3 regions of the Shewanella rhizosphaerae genome follow, and region 1 is predicted to be linked to each of the others. Evidence: predicted binding sites of a transcription regulator. Region 1 holds the regulator's gene; each other region holds the start of a gene.

The links. The regulator LexA, encoded in region 1, represses DNA repair genes until DNA is damaged. The targets are predictions, from matches to a motif close to TACTGTATNNNNATACAGTA.
Region 2: recA (recombinase RecA) is a predicted target of LexA. The motif match lies at 5,136-5,155, and genes of this name have one in related genera.
Region 3: imuA (translesion DNA synthesis-associated protein ImuA) is a predicted target of LexA. The motif match lies at 3,611-3,630, and genes of this name have one in related genera.

The regions. Positions count from the first base shown of each region.
Region 1 is NZ_CP080420.1:135,589-142,930, forward strand. It holds gene coxB (cytochrome c oxidase subunit II) at 1-1,218, opposite strand, end outside; gene K0I63_RS00635 (cell division inhibitor SulA) at 1,617-2,126, opposite strand; gene lexA (transcriptional repressor LexA) at 2,123-2,740, opposite strand; gene yrfG (GMP/IMP nucleotidase) at 2,859-3,533, opposite strand; gene nudE (ADP compounds hydrolase NudE) at 3,631-4,176, shown strand; gene cysQ (3'(2'),5'-bisphosphate nucleotidase CysQ) at 4,230-5,042, shown strand; gene K0I63_RS00660 (GNAT family N-acetyltransferase) at 5,035-5,490, shown strand; gene K0I63_RS00665 (TetR/AcrR family transcriptional regulator) at 5,598-6,254, shown strand; gene K0I63_RS00670 (MFS transporter) at 6,245-7,342, shown strand, end outside.
Region 2 is NZ_CP080420.1:1,390,771-1,398,112, reverse strand. It holds gene csrA (carbon storage regulator CsrA) at 47-244, opposite strand; gene alaS (alanine--tRNA ligase) at 551-3,175, opposite strand; gene recX (recombination regulator RecX) at 3,419-3,871, opposite strand; gene recA (recombinase RecA) at 3,967-5,028, opposite strand; gene mutS (DNA mismatch repair protein MutS) at 5,359-7,342, shown strand, end outside.
Region 3 is NZ_CP080420.1:2,438,653-2,445,994, forward strand. It holds gene K0I63_RS10895 (error-prone DNA polymerase) at 1-642, opposite strand, end outside; gene K0I63_RS10900 (Y-family DNA polymerase) at 642-2,636, opposite strand; gene imuA (translesion DNA synthesis-associated protein ImuA) at 2,637-3,485, opposite strand; gene def (peptide deformylase) at 3,781-4,272, opposite strand; gene K0I63_RS10915 (MFS transporter) at 4,452-6,173, shown strand; gene K0I63_RS10920 (MGMT family protein) at 6,595-6,921, shown strand; gene K0I63_RS10925 (DUF3108 domain-containing protein) at 6,969-7,342, shown strand, end outside.

The sequences.
Region 1 (7,342 bases):
GGAGCTTGCTGCTGCACTCGATTCGGCTGCCGGGGTAGGCATAGCTTGAACCGCTTCGGCAGCTGCATCTGCTCCTGTATCAGCCCCGCTCGATGCGCCTGCGTTTGCCTGATTGACATCGGCTGCCTGAACCGTATCGCCCGTGTCGTTACCCCAGGCATTACGTTCGAAGGTGACCACGGCGGCTATTTCTGTGGCGGTCAGTTGCTGGGCGAAGGCCTGCATCGCTGTGCCTGAGCGGCCATGTAGCACCACATCTAGGTGATCGGCGACAGGGCCCTTGATGATTGGGCTGCCTATGAGTGACGGGAATACACCAGGTAAACCGGCACCATTTGGCTGGTGGCAGGCTGCGCAGCGGGCCATATAGACCTGTTCGCCCTGGGTCATCAGCTCTTCTTTCGTCAGGGTTTTTGACAGTGCGGCCTGGGCCTCGGCGGCGGCCGCGCTGGCCTGTGCCTCCTGCTCGACAATCCAGTTGTCGAAATCGGCCTCGGAAAGTACCTGTACTACGATCGGCATGAAGCCGTGATCCTTGCCGCAAAGCTCGGCGCACTGGCCACGGTAGATGCCTGGCTTGTCGATGCGGGTCCAGGCCTCGTTGATAAAGCCCGGGTTAGCATCTTTCTTTACCGCGAAGGCCGGCACCCACCAGGAGTGGATCACATCTTCCGAGGTCATCAGGAAGCGGATTTTACGATTTACCGGCAATACCAGTGGCTTGTCGACCTCCAACAGGTAGTGTTCGCCTTTGGTCTCCTTGCCCTCTATCTGTTCTCTGGGAGTCGCCAGCAGGCTGTAGTAGCTGATGTCTTGATCAAAATAGCTGTAGTGCCATTTCCATTGGGAGCCAGTGATCTTGATGGTGAGATCGGCATTGCTGGGATCTTCCATGGCGATGAGGGTCTTGGTGGCCGGGATTGCCATGAGGATCAAGATGACAAAGGGAACGAGCGTCCAGGCGATCTCTACCTTAGTGCTCTCATGAAAGTTTGCCGCGACGGCACCCTTAGAGCGCCTATGGTTGATGATGGCGTAGATCATCACCCCAAAGACGACTAGGCCTATGGCACAACAGATATAGAGAATCGTCATATGAAGGCTAAACACCTTATTGCTGATCTCTGTGACCCCTGATGTCATGTTCAGGGGCATATCTGCTGCGAGTATGGTGGGCGTAAATAGCAACGCCAGCAAACAACACAACACTTGCTTCACTAGACTTCTCCTCTGTCAATTGCGAAGGCAACTACAAAGAAGAGCCACACAGTATGTCTCGGCTCTATGCAAACTCTTCAGTTCCCAAAAAAGCAACGATGACTTCAAAGTGCGTCGGTGGTGAATCTCTTGTTCTGCTGGTGGTGACCACGCTTGCACTTACGGCTGAATATATCAGACCAATTTCAGCTTCCGTGGGCGAGGTATTACAGGTTCATTTTCGCCGCTCAAGCCGACAACCAAATTGTGCGATATAACAAATAATCGTTGATATCTCTTACTAACTTAATGGCTGTTTAAATATTGATCAAGATCACTTTTATTTTATTTTGCTAAACAAAACAGACACAAAAACGCCCCTTGCGGGGCGTCTGTATGGAAAGGTAGGGCGCGGAATATCAGTGTAGCGAACTGAACAGACTCAAGGTCTGGCCGCTGAGATCCTCTTGGGGAAAAGGGTTGGCAGGTAAGTGACCGTTCGCATCTTCGATCACCACTCCCAGGGCGCGGGTATTCTTGGCAACTATCTGTAGGCGACGACTGTCACGGGCATCCAGGGTTTGTGCCCAGCAGATCACCGCACTGGATGTACCACTTGTGAGGGCTTTTTCCATCGCCCACAGGGTTTCGACCTCATCCTTGGTGTGTACCAAGAGGATGCGATCCATACGCACACCGCCATCGGCCAGCATCTGTTTGTAGCCTATGTTAGGTGGGCTGATCAACACCACCCATTGTCCCTGCTGACTGAGTCTGGCTAGCTCCGGGGTGAGGGCCTGCAGCTCCTGCTTGCCCAGGGTCGAACTTGCCGTGGTAGAGATAGTGTTGCCATCGCTGCGCTTTAGTGAGCTGTCGAGATCGACCCACAGCCCTGGATGGCGTGGCGCCATGCCCATTAGGTTGTTCATTGCCAGTCTCCATTTCGAATAACGCCGACGGCCAGGCCTTCGATGCTCAGGCTCTGGGTGGTAAGGTCCACCACGATAGGGGAATACTCTTCATTCTCGGCATGCAGATAGACGGTGCTGCCACGCTTCTCGAAGCGTTTTACCGTTACATCATCTTCCACGCGGGCCACGACTATCTGGCCGTTTCTTGCCTGTTCGACCTTATGTACCGCCAGCAGATCGCCCTCGAGAATACCTATATCTTTCATACTGTCACCTCTGACTCGTAGCAAGAAGTCGGCGCTGGGGCGGAACATGCTAGGGTCAACCTGATAGTGTTGTTCCACATGCTCCTGGGCCAGGATGGGCTCACCGGCGGCTACCTGACCTATGAGGGGCAGGCCGAGATCTTCTGGCTCTTCTTCCTGGGTCAGCTTGATGCCACGCGAGGTGCCGGGCATGATTTCGATGCAGCCTTTCTTGGCCAGGGCCTTGAGGTGTTCCTCGGCGGCATTGGCGCTCTTAAAGCCTAGTCGACGCGCAATCTCGGCACGGGTAGGCGGCATGCCCGTGTCGGCAATATTGCGTTTTATCAGATCTAAAATCTCGGCTTGTCTCGGGGTTAAGGGTCTCATGATTAATCCTGTCTTTCCATACAGTACCTGTCAGTATATACAGTATTTTATACAGTGCAAGTATTAACCAGATTTTCTCCCAATCCCATCAAGCGATTAGCGCCTAAAGTGTGATTTATTAGCCAAGTTGCGCCTGTTCAAGGGAGAGCAGCAGATGATGGTAATCGTCGATGGCCGGGAAGTCGGTAAACTGCTTGTGAGGCTTCTGGCTGTCGGGATTCTTGATCCCCAGCTGGTAGCCGACGCCAGCCTTCTTGGCTGCCTGTAGTATGGGCTCGCTGTCGTCGATAAACAGGCAGCGGCTGGGATCCAAGGAATACTGATTAAACAGGTGACGCCAAAATTGCGGGTGTTCCTTGGGATAGCCGGTGGCGTGACTCGAGAGCATCTCATCGAGCCCGTTAGCCAGATCTGTATGCTCGAGTTTCAGCGCCAGGCTGTGGGGATGGGCGTTGGTGACCAAGATGCGCCGCTTGCTGTGTCTGGCCAGAGCGGTGAGAAAGGGCATGCTGTCCTGACGCAGCTGGATCCTGTCCACCAAAGTGTGGTGCAAAGCCAGGATGTCTAAACCCAGCTCCTGTTGCCAATATTCCAGGCAATACCACTCCAGGGTGCCGAACACCTTGGCGTAGGCATCCTCCACCAGTTGTTGGGCGTCGGCCTTAGGGATCTGCCTTTGTTCACACAAGGCCTGAGGCACCAGGCTAAGCCAGAAATGGTTGTCGAAATGCAGATCCAACAGGGTGCCGTCCATATCCAGTAGCACGGTATCTATCTTATTCCAGGGAAACATAAAGCGAGTAAAAAAATTCCTTGGTTTGAGTTGTGGATTAGGCCCATCATAGTAAGATTGAGTGGTTAAGCAAACGCCATTTTTATCAGGAAGATTCATGCCGGACAAAAAGCCGCAGATCCTACATGCCGAAGTTGTTGCCCAGAGCCGTCTGTTTCAGATAGAGCAGGTGCATTTAAAATTTTCGAACCAGGTTGAGCGCCAGTATGAGCGCATGAAGGGCAACGCCCGTGGCGCCGTGATGGTGGTGCCTGTGCATGGCGAGGAGCTATTGCTGGGACGCGAATATGCGGCGGGCACCCACAGCTATGAGCTGGGTTTCCCCAAGGGCCTGGTGGATCCCGGTGAGACCCATGCCGAGGCGGCCAACCGTGAGCTGCAGGAAGAGATAGGTTTTGGTGCGCGTAAGTTGACCCATCTGATGGAGTTGAGCCTGGCCCCCGGCTACTTTGCCAGCAAGATGCAGATCTTCGTCGCCGAAGATCTGTATGAGAGTCGATTGCAGGGTGACGAGCCCGAACCTATAGAGGTGGTGCGCTGGCCATTGAGCCAGTGGTCTGAGCTGTTATTAGAAGATGATTTTTCCGAATCTCGAAGCGTTAGCGCCTTGTTTTTGGCACAGAAACATCTAAAACTAAAGTAGTTAATCCGAATTATCATATTAGGCATTGCCAGATGTAGGCTGTTGGAGTTGTGATGAAGCCAGAAGAGTATGTTGAGCAGGCGATTTCGATTGCCATCGAGGCGGGTGAGGCCATCAAAGGGATCTACCTCGAGGGCAGTTTTGACAAAGAGGTGAAATCCGACAATACCCCGGTAACCTCTGCCGATATCGCGGCCCATGAGATCATCTCTTCTCAGCTAAGCAGCCTTACCCCTGAGATCCCTGTCCTCTCAGAAGAAGCGGCCGATATTCCTTTCTCCGAGCGCGCCGATTGGCAGCGTTACTGGTTGGTAGATCCTCTCGATGGCACGGGTGAGTTTATCGCCGGTAGCGGCGACTTCTCGGTGATCATCGCCCTGGTCGAGCACAATCGTCCCATCATGGGAATCGTCTATGTGCCCATGACGGGTGTGGTCTACTATGCCGTGGCAGGCCTGGGTGCCTACAAGCGTAGCAGCAAGGGCGAGGTGCGTATCGCCAGCAAGCAGCTGACCAAAGACGATGAGCCCTGCCTGCGTCTGGCGGTGAGCCGCCGTCAGGATCCTCAATCTGTGTTGAAGCTCTTCAATCATCCTAAGCATTGTGAACTCGTGGTGCTTGGCGGTGCGGCGCTAAAGAGCTGCCTGGTGGCAGAGGGCCGCGCCGACTGCTATGTGCGCATCGGCCCAACCGGCGAGTGGGACACAGGTGCGGCGCAGATCATCATCGAAGAGGCCGGCGGCCAGGTAATGGATCTCGAGCTGCAGCCGCTGAGCTACAACGAGCGTGAATCACTGGAGAACCCCAACTTCATCGTCGTGGGCTCGACTCACCTGCCATGGGATGAGCTGTTAACCGGTGAATAATCCTAATCTTATCAGTGTCGAGGCGGCTTGTAAGACTCAGCTGCCGGCGATCTATCGTCTCGAGCAGGGGCTCTTTGGCGACCATGCCTACCCGGATTTTTTCTTTCGTCAGAGCTTCGATTGCTGGCCGAGCGGGCTGCTTGTCGCCTGCGATAACGCTGAACGCCTGCTCGGTTACATCTTGCTGGCTAGGAGTGAACAGGCCGACTGCGCCTGGATCCTCTCTGTGGCCGTCGACGATGCCGCTCAGGGTCGGGGTATAGGCAGGCGCCTGATCACCGAGTCTCTGAGTGCGCTGCCAGGTAACGTGACCCAGGTAAAACTCACGGTAGCGCCGGATAACCCCGCCAGACACCTCTATGCCAAGCTGGGCTTTGTCGACCAGGGGCTGGAAGCCGATTATTTCGGCCCGGGCGAAGACAGGATCCTCATGATACTCCAGCGATAAAATCCTAATTTTCATCTACCCGGTGAAAAATAATCTTATTGTGAACATTGTTTTTTATTTTGCTTGCTGGTAACTTGTGCACAAATTGACAGCGCGATGGAGCCGAGATGGCAAGACGCAAAGAACATACTCATGATGAGATCCGGGCGATGGCGACCACTGCGGTGCTGCGCCACCTGGAGGTCGAGCCGCTCGATAGCCTGAGCCTGCGCAAGGTCGCGGCGGCCATAGGTTATGTGCCCAGCACCCTGGTGAATCTCTTCGGCAGCTATCAGGGCTTGCTGCTGGCGGTTGCAGAGCAGACCCTGGACGAGCTGTATCGGCACCTGGCTGCTAAAGCCCAAATATCTCAAGCAAATGCCTCTCAAGCACCTGCCGCTCAAAGCCAAGCGTCTGAGTCGAGTCAGCTTGAGGCGATGGCCGCGGCCTATCAGCAATTTGCCTTCGCGCAGCCAAGGGCGTTTCAGCTGATCTTCGAGCTTAAGGCGACGGAGGAGCAGGGGCTGAGCGATCACCATGCCCAGCTAATCGCGCAGCTGTTCGGCCTGATTGAGTCTTGCTTGGCGCGTCTGCTGCCCGAGCTTTCTGCCGAGCAACTATTACTGGCGAGCCGCGCCCTGTGGGGCGGCGTCCATGGTTTGGTGAGTCTGGCGCTGGACGACAAGCTCTTTGCCCCAGGGATCGGTATTGAGCAGGCCATTAGTCATCATCTAGCGGTACAACTTAAAGGATTGGGTTATCACAAGGAGGCGTTATGTTGTTAACCAAGCGGTTTTTCCCCTATTTTGCGACCCAGTGTCTGGGCGCGCTCAACGATAATATCTACAAGAATGTGCTGCTGCTGATGGTGACCTACAGCCAGATAGAGAGCCTGCCCATCAGCGTCAACCTGTTTGTTAACCTCGCCGCAGGCGTGTTTATCCTGCCTTTCTTCCTGTTTTCAGCCCACGCTGGTGTGGTGGCAGATAATATGGATAAAGCCAAATTGATCAGACGCTTAAAGCAGCTTGAGTTGGTGATCATGTCCTGCGCCGCCATGGCGATCTTGACCCAGAGTTACATGATGATGTTGCTGCTGCTCTTCTTAACCGGTAGCCAGTCGGCCTATTTTGGGCCGGTCAAATACTCGCTGTTGCCTCAGGCTTTGGCGGAAGATGAGCTGGTGACGGGCAATGCCTGGGTGGAGATGGGCACCTTCTTGTCGATCTTGATAGGCACACTCAGTGCCGGGCTTCTGGTGGCCAGCGACAAGGGCATTATAGCTACCGCGGCGACCGTGTTTGTGCTGGCCGTTGCGGGCTATCTGGCCAGCCGCGCGATCCCTGCCATGCCGCCACAGGGAAATGTTACTAAGATACGTTTCGCGCCTCTGTCTGGCACCTGGCGCAGCATCGCCAAGGTGAGGAAGACGCCGAGTATCTGGATGGCCATCTTAGCGATCAGCTGGTTCTGGTTCCTCGGGGCGACCTATCTGACCCAGTTCCCCAACTTTGCCAAGCTGCATTTGCACGCCGATGCCACCGTGGTCTCACTCTTGTTGGCGCTCTTCTCTATCGGGATTGCGGCAGGCTCCTTCCTGTGTGAGCGCTTCTCCTTCGGCCATGTGGAGCTGGGGCTGCTGCCCTTCGGCGTGGCTGGGCTAACTCTGTTTGGTGTGGATCTGTTGTGGTCGCTACCCGAGTTGCCCGCCCAGGCTGAGACCATCTATAGCTTTAGCAGCTTTATCGCCGAGTCACAGCACTATCGGGTGATGTTTGCCCTGTTTATGGTGGGGGTGAGCGGTGGCCTGTTTATCGTGCCCCTGTACGCCTTTATTCAGTCGCGCGCCGACAGGGGCGAGTGTGCTCAGGCG
Region 2 (7,342 bases), 1.3 Mb from region 1:
GCAAACTTGCTGACTCTTATAGTGTAACGCCGGTTAAATCTATCGCTTAAAAATTGCCGCCTTCAGAAGAGCTACCTGACTTTTCAGACTGAATACGCTGATAAATCTCTTCACGATGAACTGAAACTTCTTTTGGTGCATTAACACCAATACGAACTTGATTACCCTTTACGCCTAAAACGGTGACAGTAACTTCATCACCAATCATCAGTGTTTCACCAACACGACGAGTCAATATCAGCATTTTTTGCTCCTTTAGTTCCTAATTCTGCTTATACGGCATTATTCCGTTATGACCTTATTATACGGTCAGCTTAGTACAAATTAATAGTGTTCTGATAAAAAACACCCTTTTATTGCATGTTAATTCGTTTAAATGTGCCGCACATCGCTGATTTATCGGGATCAGGCATGACAGATAACCAAGATAGTAATGGCAGTCAGTTAAACCAGCATTAAATTTAACACTTTAAACTGTACCTCAGCTTAAGCTTCAATCAATATGGCACAAAAAAAGCGCTCATGGAGCGCTTTTTTCTATTGAGGTAACTTAGGCCAAACGTTCTGACAACCAAGGGATAACAGAATCTAGTGCGCCCGCTAACTTCTCTGGCTCGCTGCCACCGGCCTGGGCCATGTCTGGGCGTCCACCGCCCTTACCGCCCACCTGAGCAGCCACCATGGCCACCAGCTCACCGGCCTTGACCTTACCGGTCAAGTCTTTGGTGACGCCGGCAATCAGGTTCACCTTGGCATCTCCGGCGATGCCAAGCACAACTATGCCAGATTGCAGCTTCTGCTTCAGCTCATCCTGCAGGCCACGCAGTGCACCTGCTTCGACGCCTTCGAGCAACTTAACCAGTACCTTAACGCCAGCAAGCTCCTGAGCCTCACCAGCTAGGTCGGCGCTGGTCGCGGCCGCTAGCTTGTCTTTAAGCTGAGATAGCTCTTTCTCAAGCTGCTTAGTCTTATCCAACTGAGCCTTAAGCTTAGCCACTACCGAGGCGCTGTCGCCCTTAAGTAGCGCGGCGGCTTGTTCAAGCTGCGCCTGCTGCTCACCCACATAGGCAATTGCTGCGGCTCCTGTGACCGCCTCGATACGACGGATACCGGCTGCGATACCGCCTTCAGAGGTGATCTTAAACAGACCGATATCGCCAGTGCGACCCACATGAGTACCACCACACAGCTCGATAGAGAAGTCACCCATGGTCACCACGCGAACCTGTGAGTCATATTTCTCACCAAACAAGGCCATGGCGCCTTTCTCTTTCGCCTGGTCGATATCCATCACCTCGGCCTTCAGCTCGTGGTTGCGACGGATCTGAGTGTTAACCAGATCTTCGACCTGCTTAAGCTCTTCACGCTTAACCGCTTCGAAGTGAGAGAAGTCGAAACGCAGACGCTCAGGCTCAACCAGAGAGCCCTTCTGGCTCACGTGAGTACCCAGCACCTGACGCAGCGCGGCGTGTAGCAAGTGAGTCACAGAGTGGTTCAACTCGGTGCGATGTCTGAGCTTCTTGTCCACTGCCGCGTTAAGGGTTTGACCCATAGCGATACTGCCGGCCTTGACCAGACCGATATGGCCCATTGCCTGACCATATTTTTGCGTGTCCTTCACCTCGAACTCGACACCTTCTGCGCTCAGCTGGCCCTTGTCGCCACACTGGCCACCTGACTCACCGTAGAATGGCGTGCTATCGAGTACCACCACACCTTGGTCGCCTTCGGCTAGCGCGTCGACCGCCTGACCATCGACATAGAGGCCGATGACCTTGGCTTCGCCATTAAGGTCGCTATAACCGCAAAACTCGGTTTCGGCATCGATCTTCAGGCTATCGTTGTAATCGGTATCGAACTGCCCCGCCGCCTGGGCGCGACTGCGCTGCTCGGCCATGGCCGCCTCGAAGCCAGCTTCATCGACCGTGATATCACGCTCACGGCAGACGTCAGCCGTCAAATCAACCGGGAAACCATAGGTGTCGTACAGCTTAAAGGCGGTCTCACCGTCAAGCTCCTTACCCTCTAGCTGGCTCAGGGCATTATCGAGAATACCAAGACCACGCTCCAGAGTACGAGCAAACTGCTCCTCTTCCGCCTTAAGCGCCTTTTCGACGATCGCCTGGGTCGCCACCAGCTCTTTAGCCGCATCGCCCATCACTTCGATCAGTGTAGGCACCAGCTTGTAGAAGAAGGCCTCGGTAGCCCCTAGCTTATTACCATGACGCACGGCGCGGCGGATGATGCGGCGCAATACGTAACCACGGCCCTCGTTTGATGGCATCACACCATCGGCCACCAAGAAGGCGCAAGAACGGATATGGTCGGCGACTACGCGCAGCGACTTGTTCTCCAGATCGGTCACGCCGAGGATCTCGGCGGTCTTCTTGATCAGTGACTGGAAGATATCGATCTCATAGTTTGAGTGCACACCCTGCATGATAGCGGCGATACGCTCGATGCCCATACCGGTATCGACAGAAGGCTTAGGCAGTGGATCCATGGTGCCGTCGGCTTGACGGTTATACTGCATGAAGACTATGTTCCAGATCTCGATGAAGCGGTCACCATCTTCTTCCGGTGTGCCGGGACGGCCGCCCCAGATGTGCTCGCCGTGATCGTAGAAGATCTCGGTACAAGGGCCACAAGGACCGGTATCGCCCATCTGCCAGAAGTTATCAGAGGCGAATGCGGCGCCCTTATTATCGCCGATGCGGATGATGTTCTCGGCCGCGACGCCAATCTCTTTGTTCCAGATCTCGAAGGCTTCATCGTCTGTCTCATAGACGGTGACACACAGGCGCTCTTTTGGCAGCTTGAGTTCTTCGGTCAGGAAGGTCCAGGCGAAGCGAATCGCATCTTGCTTGAAATAATCACCGAAGCTGAAGTTACCCAGCATTTCGAAGAAGGTGTGGTGACGTGCGGTGTAACCGACATTATCCAGGTCGTTGTGCTTACCACCGGCGCGCACGCAGCGCTGTGCCGTGGTGGCGCGGCTGTAGTCGCGCTTGTCTTCCCCAAGGAAAACATCTTTAAATTGGTTCATCCCTGCGTTGGTAAATAGCAAGGTGGGATCATTGCCAGGTACCAGTGAACTGCTGTCCACAACCTGGTGACCGTTTCTGCGGAAAAACTCCAAGAAAGCACTTCTCAGCGCTGCAGTGGTTTGATACATGAAATCATCCTGAATTTGATTATTTTAGCGATGAAAGCAAAAGGCTCACCGACGATGCTCAGTTAGCCCAGCATTATAAGCAGTCTATAGATGAACAACCAGAGGTTTAGCCGAGGATCCCCAAAGAAAGCCTAAAAAGGCTAAGTTTCCATTGGGTCTTATAGCGGTAGCGCGCGGAAGAAGATAAAGCGAAATCAGGATAGTGGACTAGAACCCAGCATAAGCCCGAATATAGACGCGGTATTAATCTAAGTCTGGGTCGACCTCTAAGGCATAGGCGACCTGATCGAAGCCAAAGCCTTGGGAGAGAAGATAACGCACTCGTTTGGCGCGCTCTTTCTGATCTTGGATGGGGCCGCTAGTGGCATATTTCTTAGCAGCCTTCTGTCTTGCTAGCTCGAACCAGTCGCAGTCACTCTGATTGAGGCTAGACTCGATAATCTCTTTGGTCAGCCCCTTTTGGGACATAGATTGGCGTATCTTATTCTGACCATGGCCTTTAGCAATATGAGAGCGCAACAAGAGCCCGGCAAACCTGGCATCATCGAGATATCCTTGGCTTTCACATTGACCAAGAACAGCCTCTATCTCACCGTCAGCAAAGCCTTTCTGGTTCAGCTTACTCTTTATCTGATAGCGGGAATAATCGCGGCGAGCCAGCAGGCCCACCGCGACTTGCATCGCCGACATCGTCATTGAGAAACCATAGTCATTACAAAGCCAGAGCCATTACGAAACCTAGCCATTACAAAGCCAGAGTCTTAAGGAAAGGCTTAGTTGACTCGGCGAGCTTAAAATACTTCACCGGTTTCCAGGTCGACGTTCTCATCGCCTGTGGCCGACTGAGCCACCGCTTGACCACCGCCCAGCAACATGGCGCGTAACGCCTGGTCGATTTCGGCGCCAATCTCTGGGTTCTCTACCAGGTATTTACCGGCATTGGCACGGCCCTGGCCAATCTTGTCACCCTTGTAGCTATACCAGGCGCCTGACTTTTCAATCAGCTTGTGCATCACGCCAAGGTCTACCAACTCACCGGTACGGTTAATACCTTCACCATAAAGGATCTGGAACTCTGCCTGTTTGAATGGCGCGGCAATCTTGTTCTTCACCACCTTAACGCGAGTCTCGTTACCAATGACCTCTTCACGGTCCTTGATGGCGCCGGTGCGACGAATATCCAGACGAACAGAGGCGTAGAACTTAAGCGCGTTACCACCGGTAGTGGTCTCAGGGTTACCGAACATCACGCCTATCTTCATACGGATCTGGTTGATGAAGATCAGCAAGGTGTTAGATTGCTTCAGGTTACCCGCTAGCTTACGCATCGCCTGACTCATCATACGCGCCGCAAGACCCATGTGAGAATCACCGATCTCACCCTCAATTTCCGCCTTAGGCGTCAGGGCGGCAACCGAGTCGACGATGATCACGTCGACGGCACCAGAGCGAGTCAGAGCGTCACAGATCTCAAGCGCCTGCTCACCGGTATCTGGCTGAGAACACAGCAGGTTATCGATATCCACACCGAGTTTTTGTGCATAGATAGGATCCAGCGCGTGCTCGGCGTCGATGAATGCACAAACCTTACCTTCACGCTGGGCAGCAGCAATCACTTCCAGTGTCAGAGTGGTCTTACCCGAAGATTCAGGGCCATAGATCTCAACGATACGCCCCAGTGGCAGACCGCCTGCACCCAATGCAACGTCAAGCGACAGAGAACCCGTTGAGATAGTCTCAACATCCATAGAGCGGTTTTCACCTAGCTTCATGATAGAGCCTTTACCAAACTGCTTCTCAATCTGGCCAAGGACCGCGCTCAGGGCTTTCTCTTTATTCGCATCAATCTTCATTCTGCTTTCCTCTCAATCACAGACGCTGCGCTGTGGGGTATCCGTTAAGTTAAAGCCCGCAGACGGTTTCTGCATCGCTTTAGGCTGTCTCAATATGCAACCTAGTATACTGTACAATCATACAGTATCAAGTACTGTATGCGATTATTTTTATCCGGCCTTAACCAAAGCCGGTCAAATTTTCCCGGGCGCATTAGCACTAAATTTATCCAAACAGGCAGGATAAATGCGCAACCGCCATCAATTTATTGTTAGTATTGTGGCCATTCATTCTGTGCTAGCCGAAGGGCTATGACAGACATTTTTGTAGCAGGATACCTTGGTTAATTCATGAACGCCGTCGATACTCAACATCTTGAAAAGCACACCCCCATGATGCGTCAATACCTGACGCTGAAAGCCGAAACACCCGATATGTTGCTTTTTTATCGTATGGGAGATTTTTACGAGCTCTTCTACGACGATGCTAAGCGGGCCTCAGAGCTGCTGGGGATCTCCCTGACCGCTCGCGGCAAGAGTGGCGGCGATCCTATCCCCATGGCAGGCATCCCCTACCATGCGGTAGAAGGCTATCTTGCTAAGCTTGTGCAGCTCAGGGTATCTGTGGCTATCTGCGAGCAGATAGGCGATCCCGCCACGACCAAGGGGCCGGTAGAACGTAAGATTGTCCGCATCGTCACCCCGGGGACACTCACTGATGAGGCCCTGCTGCAGGAGCGGCAAGACAACCTGCTGGCCGCCGTCTATCACGGCAAGGTGGGTTTTGGTTACGCGACCCTGGATGTCTCATCCGGACGCTTCGTGGTCACCGAACTGGCCAGCAAAGAGGCGCTGGAAGCCGAGCTGCAACGCACCAATCCCGCAGAGCTGCTCTACAGCGAAGATTTCAGCGAGCCAGCTTTGATCGCCTCACTGTCGGGTAAGCGTCGCCGTCCCGAATGGGAGTTCGACTACGACACCAGCTATAAGCTACTGCTGGAACAGTTCGGCACCAAAGATCTCTATGGCTTTGGCCTGGGAGAAGTCAGGCTATCGCTACAGGCGGCCGGCTGTCTTATCCAGTATGTGAAAGATACCCAGCGGACCGCCCTGCCCCATATCAACGCTATCACCCGCTTCAATCAGTGCGACAGCATAGTGCTGGACGCTGCCACCCGTAAGAATCTGGAGCTGACCCGTAACCTGCAAGGCGGCAGCGACAACACCCTGGCCTCGGTACTGGATAACACGGCAACTCCCATGGGCAGCCGTATGTTGCAGCGCTGGATCCACGAGCCGCTGCGCAACCACAACATCATCCGCGCCCGTCATGATGCCATAGACGAGCTGCTGGACAATGGCTATCACGAGAGTCTACATGAGCAGCTAAAAGCCCTGGGCGACATAGAGCGTATTACCGCGCGTTTGGCCATCCGCAGCGCCCGCCCCCGTGACTTTGCCCGCCTGCGTCAGGCACTAGCCCTATTGCCAGAAATACAGCAACAGCTAGCCGATTGTCACAGCGCACATCTACGTACCCTGTCGCAATCTATCGGCGAGTTTCCCGAAGAGCATGCCCTTCTAAGCCGCGCCATCGTCGACAACCCGCCCATGCTGATCCGCGACGGTGGAGTGATTAAAGAGGGCTATCATGCAGAGCTGGATGAGTGGCGCAAACTCAGCCAGGGGGCAACCGACTACCTCGCCGAGCTGGAAGCTCGGGAGAAGGCTGCCACCGGCGCCTCGACCCTCAAGGTGGGCTACAACCGGGTGCACGGCTACTACATAGAGGTAAGCCGCCGCGAGTCGGATCTGGTGCCTATGAGCTACCAGCGCAGACAAACCCTTAAGAACACCGAGCGTTACATCGTCGCCGAGCTTAAAGAGCATGAGGAGAAGGTACTGTCCAGTCAGGGCAAGGCGCTGGCGTTAGAGAAACAGCTGTGGGAAGAACTGTTCGATCTATTAATGCCGCGCCTGCACGAGCTACAGGCCTTCGCCCGCGCCGCCGCGGAGCTTGATGTGATCACCAACTTCGCCGAGCGCGCCGAGCAGCTTGACTATCACAGACCAGAACTCACGGCCCAGAGCGGCATACATATCGAGGCGGGAAGACACCCAGTGGTCGAGCGCGTCAGTCAGACGCCGTTTATTGCCAACCCTGTCAGCCTCAACCCGGCAAGGCGCATGCTGATCGTTACCGGTCCTAACATGGGTGGTAAGTCGACCTATATGCGTCAGGTGGCTCTGATCACCCTTATGGCCCATATAGGTAGCTTCGTGCCGGCCCAGAAAGCCGCCATCGGCCCTGTGGATCGCATCTTTACCCGTATTG
Region 3 (7,342 bases), 2.3 Mb from region 1:
TCCCGGCAGTAAGAGCCGCTCCATCAGCAGATGCAGACGCTCCGGAAAGGCTAGAACCAACCGTGAAGCGATGCTAGCAATGTGCTCACGATAACGGGACAACAGATTAGGCTCATCGCTCTGTGCCGCACTCCCCTTTGCCGTATCGCCCCCAGCCATCTCACTCTCTGCCGTACCGTTTACGGTCAAGTCACTCCTTGCCTCATCTCTCCTTCCCTCGCCACTCCTTGCCTCGCCAGCCTGCCTGAACTGCGCCAGTGTGGGCGGGCGCCACAACAGCAGGCTCTGCTGCTGAGCCAAGATGGCCTCAAGGCTCACCCTGTACTCCCCCTTGCCCTGGCTTCGTCTAGCGTTGGTGATCAGGGCGCTGATCTCACCATAGGCAAGACGGCAAGGCGCCAGCAGCACAAACAGTCCCTCGTCGAGATGAAACTCGGCGCCCAGGATCAGCTTAAGATCGCAGCGCTTGGCCGCCTCATGGGCCTTGACCACACCGGCAAAGGAACACTCATCGGTCAGCGCCAATGCCTGATAACCAAGGCGCTTGGCCTGCTCCACCAGCTCGTGAGGATGGGAAGCCCCGCGCAAGAAGCTGTAGTTCGAGAGGACGTGCAACTCGGCGTACTGTAATTCGCTGTACATTAGCCAAACCATCCCTGCAGGAATAGTCCCTCAGGCGAGCGAAATACCCAGCAGAGCCCCCCCTGATGCATGCGGGCAAGGTAATAATCCCGCGGCGAGGCCGCCGACCAGGGACTGTGCAGCCGCTCCGGCCCCTTGAGCAGGCTCACCGACTCCGGCGCCAACGGTTCGGGCTGGCGCAGTAACCAATTGGGGCGGATGCGGCCATCACACAGGCCATGAAACAGATCTGCAAATAAGGTCGCCTCCTCGCTCAGCGCACGGGTCTTGCCCTGATAGCAAGCCCTCGGCTCGGCGCACAGATCATACGCTTGGCGCTCAAGCGCTTGGCTCTCAAACTTTTGGCTGGAAGCGCCTCGAGTAGAAAGGCTTTGACGAGAAGTGTTTTGACGAGAAGTGTTTTGACGGGAAGTGCTTTGAGAAACAGCTTGATTCGATCGCTTGCCCCCCAAGGCACCCGAGCGGCTTTGAGATACTTGACTTTGAGATACTTGGCTTTGAGATACTTGGCTTTGAGATACTTGGCTCTGAGAAACTCGGCTCTGAGAAAGCGAGCGGCTCTGCCAGCTCAGCTCCGGCAGATGGTGACTGCAGTGCTCAAGCCCCTTAACCTTATCCGCACCTAGACGCGCCTCAAGCAGTGAGAGCAGGCGCATGCTGGCATCGCTCTTACCCTCGCCCTGCCACCAATTGGATGTCTGCACCGATAGCGGCACCAGAGTATCGGCCTGAATAGCCAGGCTGATCACAGGCGCCGCCAGGGTGAGACTCTCTAGCTGCACACGGCAGAGTTTCAGCAAGGCATCCCCCCTATGCTCGGCGAATGGATAACGGATCTCGCAGCGCTGTGGCGCCAGACTCAAGTCGCGAAACACTAAGGTTAATGACAGGGCCAGCACCGCCTGCTGGCGCTGCACCAGATAGGCCGATAGTGTTGCTAGCATGCGCCCGAGGGGAAAGGCCAAGCCTTCGAGGTGACTCACCTCATAGAGCAATTCAAGCTTATGACGATAGGACTCTGGCATCTGGTAAAACTCATGCACCTGAGGCAGCTGCCCCTTGAGCTGAGCCAGCAGGGTTAAGACACTCTCGCCAAAGCGCTCTCCAAGCTCCTTGAGAGGCAAGGCGAGCAGCGCCTGCACCTGAGTCAGCCCCATGTTCTCGCAAGACTGCAGCACATGCCCTGGCAGTGGCAAGATAGAGAGCGGCAGAGGCGCGATCTGCTTAAGACTGATCTGAGGTAAACTCACCAGAGATGCCCCCGCTTGCTCATCTATCGATTGGGCTTTGGTTTCTTCTCCTTGGACTTCCTCCTCTCTTGCCGATTCTCTCACTTCTCGTTTGGCAAGATGAGTAGATGCCGTGACACCTCTTTCAGGCTCAAGGCTTGGTTCCGCATTCCTATGCTCATCACACCCAGCTTCAACAGGCACTGTGAGCGGCAGATACCTGGCTCCCAACTGAGCCAGCAAGGCATTCTCCCCCAGGGCAAATTGACACTCGAGGCCATAGCCTTGGGCGCTCTTCTGATATTGACAGATGAGCCTGTCCAGACCACCGAAGATCTTTGCCATGGAGCCCACCTCCAGCAGCAGGGTGTCTGTCACACTGGGCACATCATAGGATCGACTCGATTTGCTTGCTTTATGTGACTTACTCGGCTTATTTAGCCTATGCTGCTGGGCCTGTTCAAACGGGCAGACAGGCGGCACGACCCTGGCACTGTAGCCATAGCTCCACTGGCACAACCAATGGCTGGCCTCCTGACTCAAGGAGGGGTCATAGGCCAGCAGTTGCAGCGATGGACTGAGCGTCTGGGCGGTAGCCAGGCTCTGCCCCGGCTCCACGCCCAGCTTAGCCGCAGCACTCGATGCGATCAGGATCTGACTCGACTGACGCTCAAAAAGGGCCAGCTCGCCGCCCTGGGGCAAGCCTTGATGATAGCTTTGATACTGGAGTAACCAGTGGGGAAAATAGACCGCCAGCCACAACATCTACGCACTCCAGGGACCTTGTAAGATCTGACCGCTCTGCTGCTTATCCAGCTCATTTTCCAATCTCTTATCCTGCTCCTGCTGTTTAGTCACATCGAGCATCAGACTCTGGGCCAGCAACTCAGGTAGCAGGGATAAGGAGAAGCGCGGCGCCGGCCAGCCCCCACGGCGCTTTAGAATATCCACCTGGGTCTCGAGAAGCCTATCGTTGCCCATTTTTGTGTTGGTTTCGGTACTGGTTTTTGTATTGGTTTCTATGTTGGTTCCTGTGTTGCTTTCAGTGCTGGGTTGCAAGGCGATCCGCAGTGGCACGGGATGAGCCTGATCCTTGACCTTGCTTGGCAGATAACAGAGACACAGGCTCTCGCCCTTCTCGCAGGCAAGCTGCAAGCGCCTGGCCTGACTGACACTGAGACCCTCGAGCCAACATAAGACCAGGGGCGAGGCGCCGCTGGTTAAGATCTGTTCAAGCGCCCAAAGCTGCTCCTTCGGCGTCTGGGTATCGACCCACAGGAGACGGCTGACATCTATCTCCTGCATCGCCAGCGACTGGGGATAAGGCACGTGAGGCGGCGCCACCAGACTCACCAACCCGGCAGCACTTCCCTCCCTCGATTGCCTAGGGATCAGACGGCGCATCAGAGGCAGCGCCAGGCTCAACTCGCCGATCCCTTCGCTGGAGCAGAAGATCTCACACAGCCCCTGACTGGGCCAGCCTCTCTGTCCCAGATGGCGATTAAGCTCGGGATAGCCGCTGTCCAGCCCCATTTGCTGGGGATGATAGACATCGCCGCGCCAGAGATCGCTGCGCTGGAGTAAACGTTCAAGTTGAAGATCTGCCAAGGCCATAATGCACCCGCTTTCATTCGGTTCGGTTAAGCGCCCCCTCGGAAATCGGACTATAGGCTTAGACCTGACTTAAGCTATCGCCATGCTTGACGTCCGAGCAACACTCAACATAAATATCGCACATATACTGTATATAAATACAGTATATTTATAAATTGACAGATCGCAAGCAGAGAAACCTGAGATTGGAGTAGAAAATCACCCCAAAGCATCGAGCCGGTAAGCGGCAGACAGACACAAAAAAACCACCCTAGGGTGGTTTTATCGGTTATGGGTTATCGGCTATCGCTATCGATTAGCGATATTTCTTTACCTTCTTGAGCGCTATCTGCTGCTTGAGGGGCGACAAATGCTCGATAAAGACCTTGCCATCGAGATGATCCATCTCGTGTTGCAGGACGATTGCTAGGAAGTCATCGCTCTCGATCTCAAAAGCCTCCCCCTGACGGTTAAGCGCCTTGACCTTCACCTTCTCGAAACGTGTCACCTTGGCGCGGTAGCCAGGAATTGAGAGACAACCCTCCTCGCCGACGATCTCACCCGAACGCTCGACGAACTCAGGGTTGATCACCACCAAGGGGTGATCGCGATCCTCAGACAGATCGATCACTAAGATGGCGTGTTCGCTGCCCACCTGAGTAGCGGCGAGCCCTATGCCATCGTCTGTGTGGTACATGGTTTCGATCAGATCATCGATAAAACCTTGCACGGCGGCAATGTCTTCTACGGGCTTGGCCTTACGTTTCAGGCGCTCATCGGGAATGGTCAATATATCGAGTACAGGCATAGTCTCAGGTTCTGGTTAATCAAATTAGGCATATAAAGTGGCGCCATTATGACCGAAATCACATTAAAGGCAACCGCAATCGGGTTTTCTCTTCAGGCCAGGCCATGCCGCCGACTTGTATTTCATCGCTCAAGCCGATAGCATAATTAAACAAATGTATACAATATACGAGAGTAATAATGACGACCCCTACACGTACCCCATTGCCCAGTACCTTTTATGTGGCCAATACCATGGAGATCTTCGAGCGTCTCGCCTGGTATGGCTTTTTTACCCTCTCCTCCCTCTACATGACCTCTCCCGCCCATCAAGGCGGCTTAGGCTTTAGCGAACAGGAGCGTGGTCTGTTGCAGGGGATGATCCCCTTCTTTCTCTACCTGTTTCCCGTACTTACCGGCGCACTGGCCGATCGCTATGGCTACCGTAAGATGTTCCTGATCGCCTACGCCATCATGTGTCCCAGCTATTTCCTCCTGGGACAGGTGAGCAGCTTTAGCGGCTTCTTCATCGCCTTCATGGGGGTCGCCATAGGCGCGGCCTGCTTTAAACCTGTGGTGACGGGCACTGTGGCACGCACCACAGATCACACCAACCGCGGCCTGGGTTTTGGCATCTTCTATATGATGGTCAATGTGGGCGGCTTCCTCGGCCCCTTCATCGCAGGTTATGTCCGCGCCATCAGCTGGGACTGGGTCTTCATCATGTCGGCGATCTGGATAGGCATTAACTTCATACCGGCGACCTTCTTCTATCGCGAGCCGACGGATCCCCACCAGCAGCGGGGCAAGCCGCTGTCTCAGGTATTGAGAGACATCCAAGAGGTGCTGGGCAACGCCCGTTTTGCCCTGCTGTTTTTCGGCACCTTAGTGATCCTGCTCTCCTACGGCGCCAAGTGGATCAGTGGCGAGCAGTGCCTCACCATCTATCTGGTGTGGTTTAGTCTGCATTTTCTCTGGAACACGCTGGCCAAGTCAGATAAGCAACTGCCCTGGTATCAACAGAAGATCGCCCTGGGCAACAAACCCTTCGTGATCTACCTGCTTATCCTCTCCGGTTTCTGGATGGTCTACCAGCAGATCTTCATCACCCTACCCATCTATATCCGTGACTTTGTCGATACCTCAGATCTGGTCGCCATGCTCGCCCCCTGGCCCGGACTGCTCGTCTTCTTCGCCCCCGTGGATATCTCTCTGCTCAGCGACGAGCTACTGAACGCGGCAAAAGCCTACACCGCAGGAAGCCTGAGCCTGTCAGAGGCCTACTTCGACTTGGTCCATGCCAAGGTAATGATCCCAAAGGAGGAGCTGGGCACAGCCCTTGGCGCCATCGCACAAAGCCCAGAGCTGGCGAGTCAATATAGCCAGCAGTTCGCCCAGCAGTATCGTCAGGTGAACCCCGAGTACCTTATCGGCTTGAACTTTCTCTCGATCGTGCTGATGCAGGTGATGGTGAGCCGCATCGCCGAGCGCTTCAGTCCACTACCCGTACTGGTGGCCGGCACCCTCATCCTGGCACTGGGCACGGCGCTGGGCGGACTGGCCCACGGCATCCTCATGGGCGGCGCCATGGTGCTTACCTCTATCTTAGTCTTCTCTATCGGCGAGATGGTGGCGTCCCCTAAGAGCCAGGAATATGTGGCCAGCTTCGCGCCCCAGGATAAGAAGGCGATGTTTATGGGCTACTATTTCGTCTCATCGGCCATCGGCTTCCTGCTGGCGGGCCCACTATCGGGTTACCTCTACGCCGAAGTGGCTAAGGGCGCCGGGCAGCCAGCCCTGATGTGGTACATCATAGGCGGCTTCGGCCTGCTTGCCGCCATAGGCCTGGTACTGTTTCACCGCTTTGGTGCCAAACAGGCGTTATCACAGGCGCAGCCAAACGCCTTGGGCGCGCAAGGCTAGCGATACACCTCGCTTCACACAGACAAGCGAGCAGAGAGTAGAACAGACAGGCCAAGCGACAAGAACCTGTCTGTTCTTTTTCCCCTGACAACTCACTGCCAAGCGGCCAAGCACTACAGCGACTATCTCCCTCATCTCGCCTCTCTCGCCTCTCTCGCCTCTCTCGCCTCTCCGCCGCTCAGGCTCTCGGATAGATTGACTCTCCTTTTAACCTTAGAAATTATAAAAAATCTGGTTTACTATCAGAACATAGCCTTAAGCCGGACAGAGGCGTGCTTAAGTTAAACGCACTGAATTAAGCGCATTGAGCTAAACACTTTGAGTTAAGCACTCTGGGCTTAAACAATAGATCATTAACCGAAATAAGCAGAGGCCTTAGGGCCCAAACGGAGAACGCGTGGATCAGACACAGTTATCACCCATGGCCAAGATATGGCATGTGATTGCCCTGATCCCCGAGGGGAAGGTCAGCTCCTATGGCAAGATAGCCGATCTCGCGGGGCTACCCGGGCGGGCGCGCTATGTCTCCCGCGCCCTAAAGATGGCGCCCGATACATTGGCGCTTCCCTGGCATAGGGTGATCAACAGCCAAGGCAAAATAGCCTTTCCCGAGACCAGTCCCCATTTTATCGAGCAGATGCAGAGATTAAGAAGTGAAGCGATAGAAGTGAACCGAGGTAGGGTTAAGCTGTCCAAGTATGAGTGGCAGCCGGATCTGGCGACCCTAGTGTTTGCATTACCCTTTTAACCTATAGTTACCGGGAGAAGGCCTTGTCGATATTCAAATCCGCATTCATGATTTCATCTTTCTGTGCCATTGCTCTTAGCGCACAGGCCGATGAATACCCCTTGACCCCCCACACGGCCGAGTATCAGGTGAACTACGGCAGCATAGAGCTGGGTAAGGCGCGCTATCAGCTGCCGGCGCCTCAGGGCAACTTGTACCAATATCGTTTCGACAGCGACGTCAGCCTCTTGATGCTGTGGGATAAACGCACCGTCATCAGCACCTTCAGCAAGGAGGGAGAGCAGCTTATCCCCATGCGCTTTACCCATAACCGCAGCGGCACCGGCTCCGACTATCAGGAACAATCCGCCTATGTACTGGATCAGAAACTGGTGCACAGCCGCTATAAGGATGAAAGGGCAAAGTTTCCCTATACCCCGGA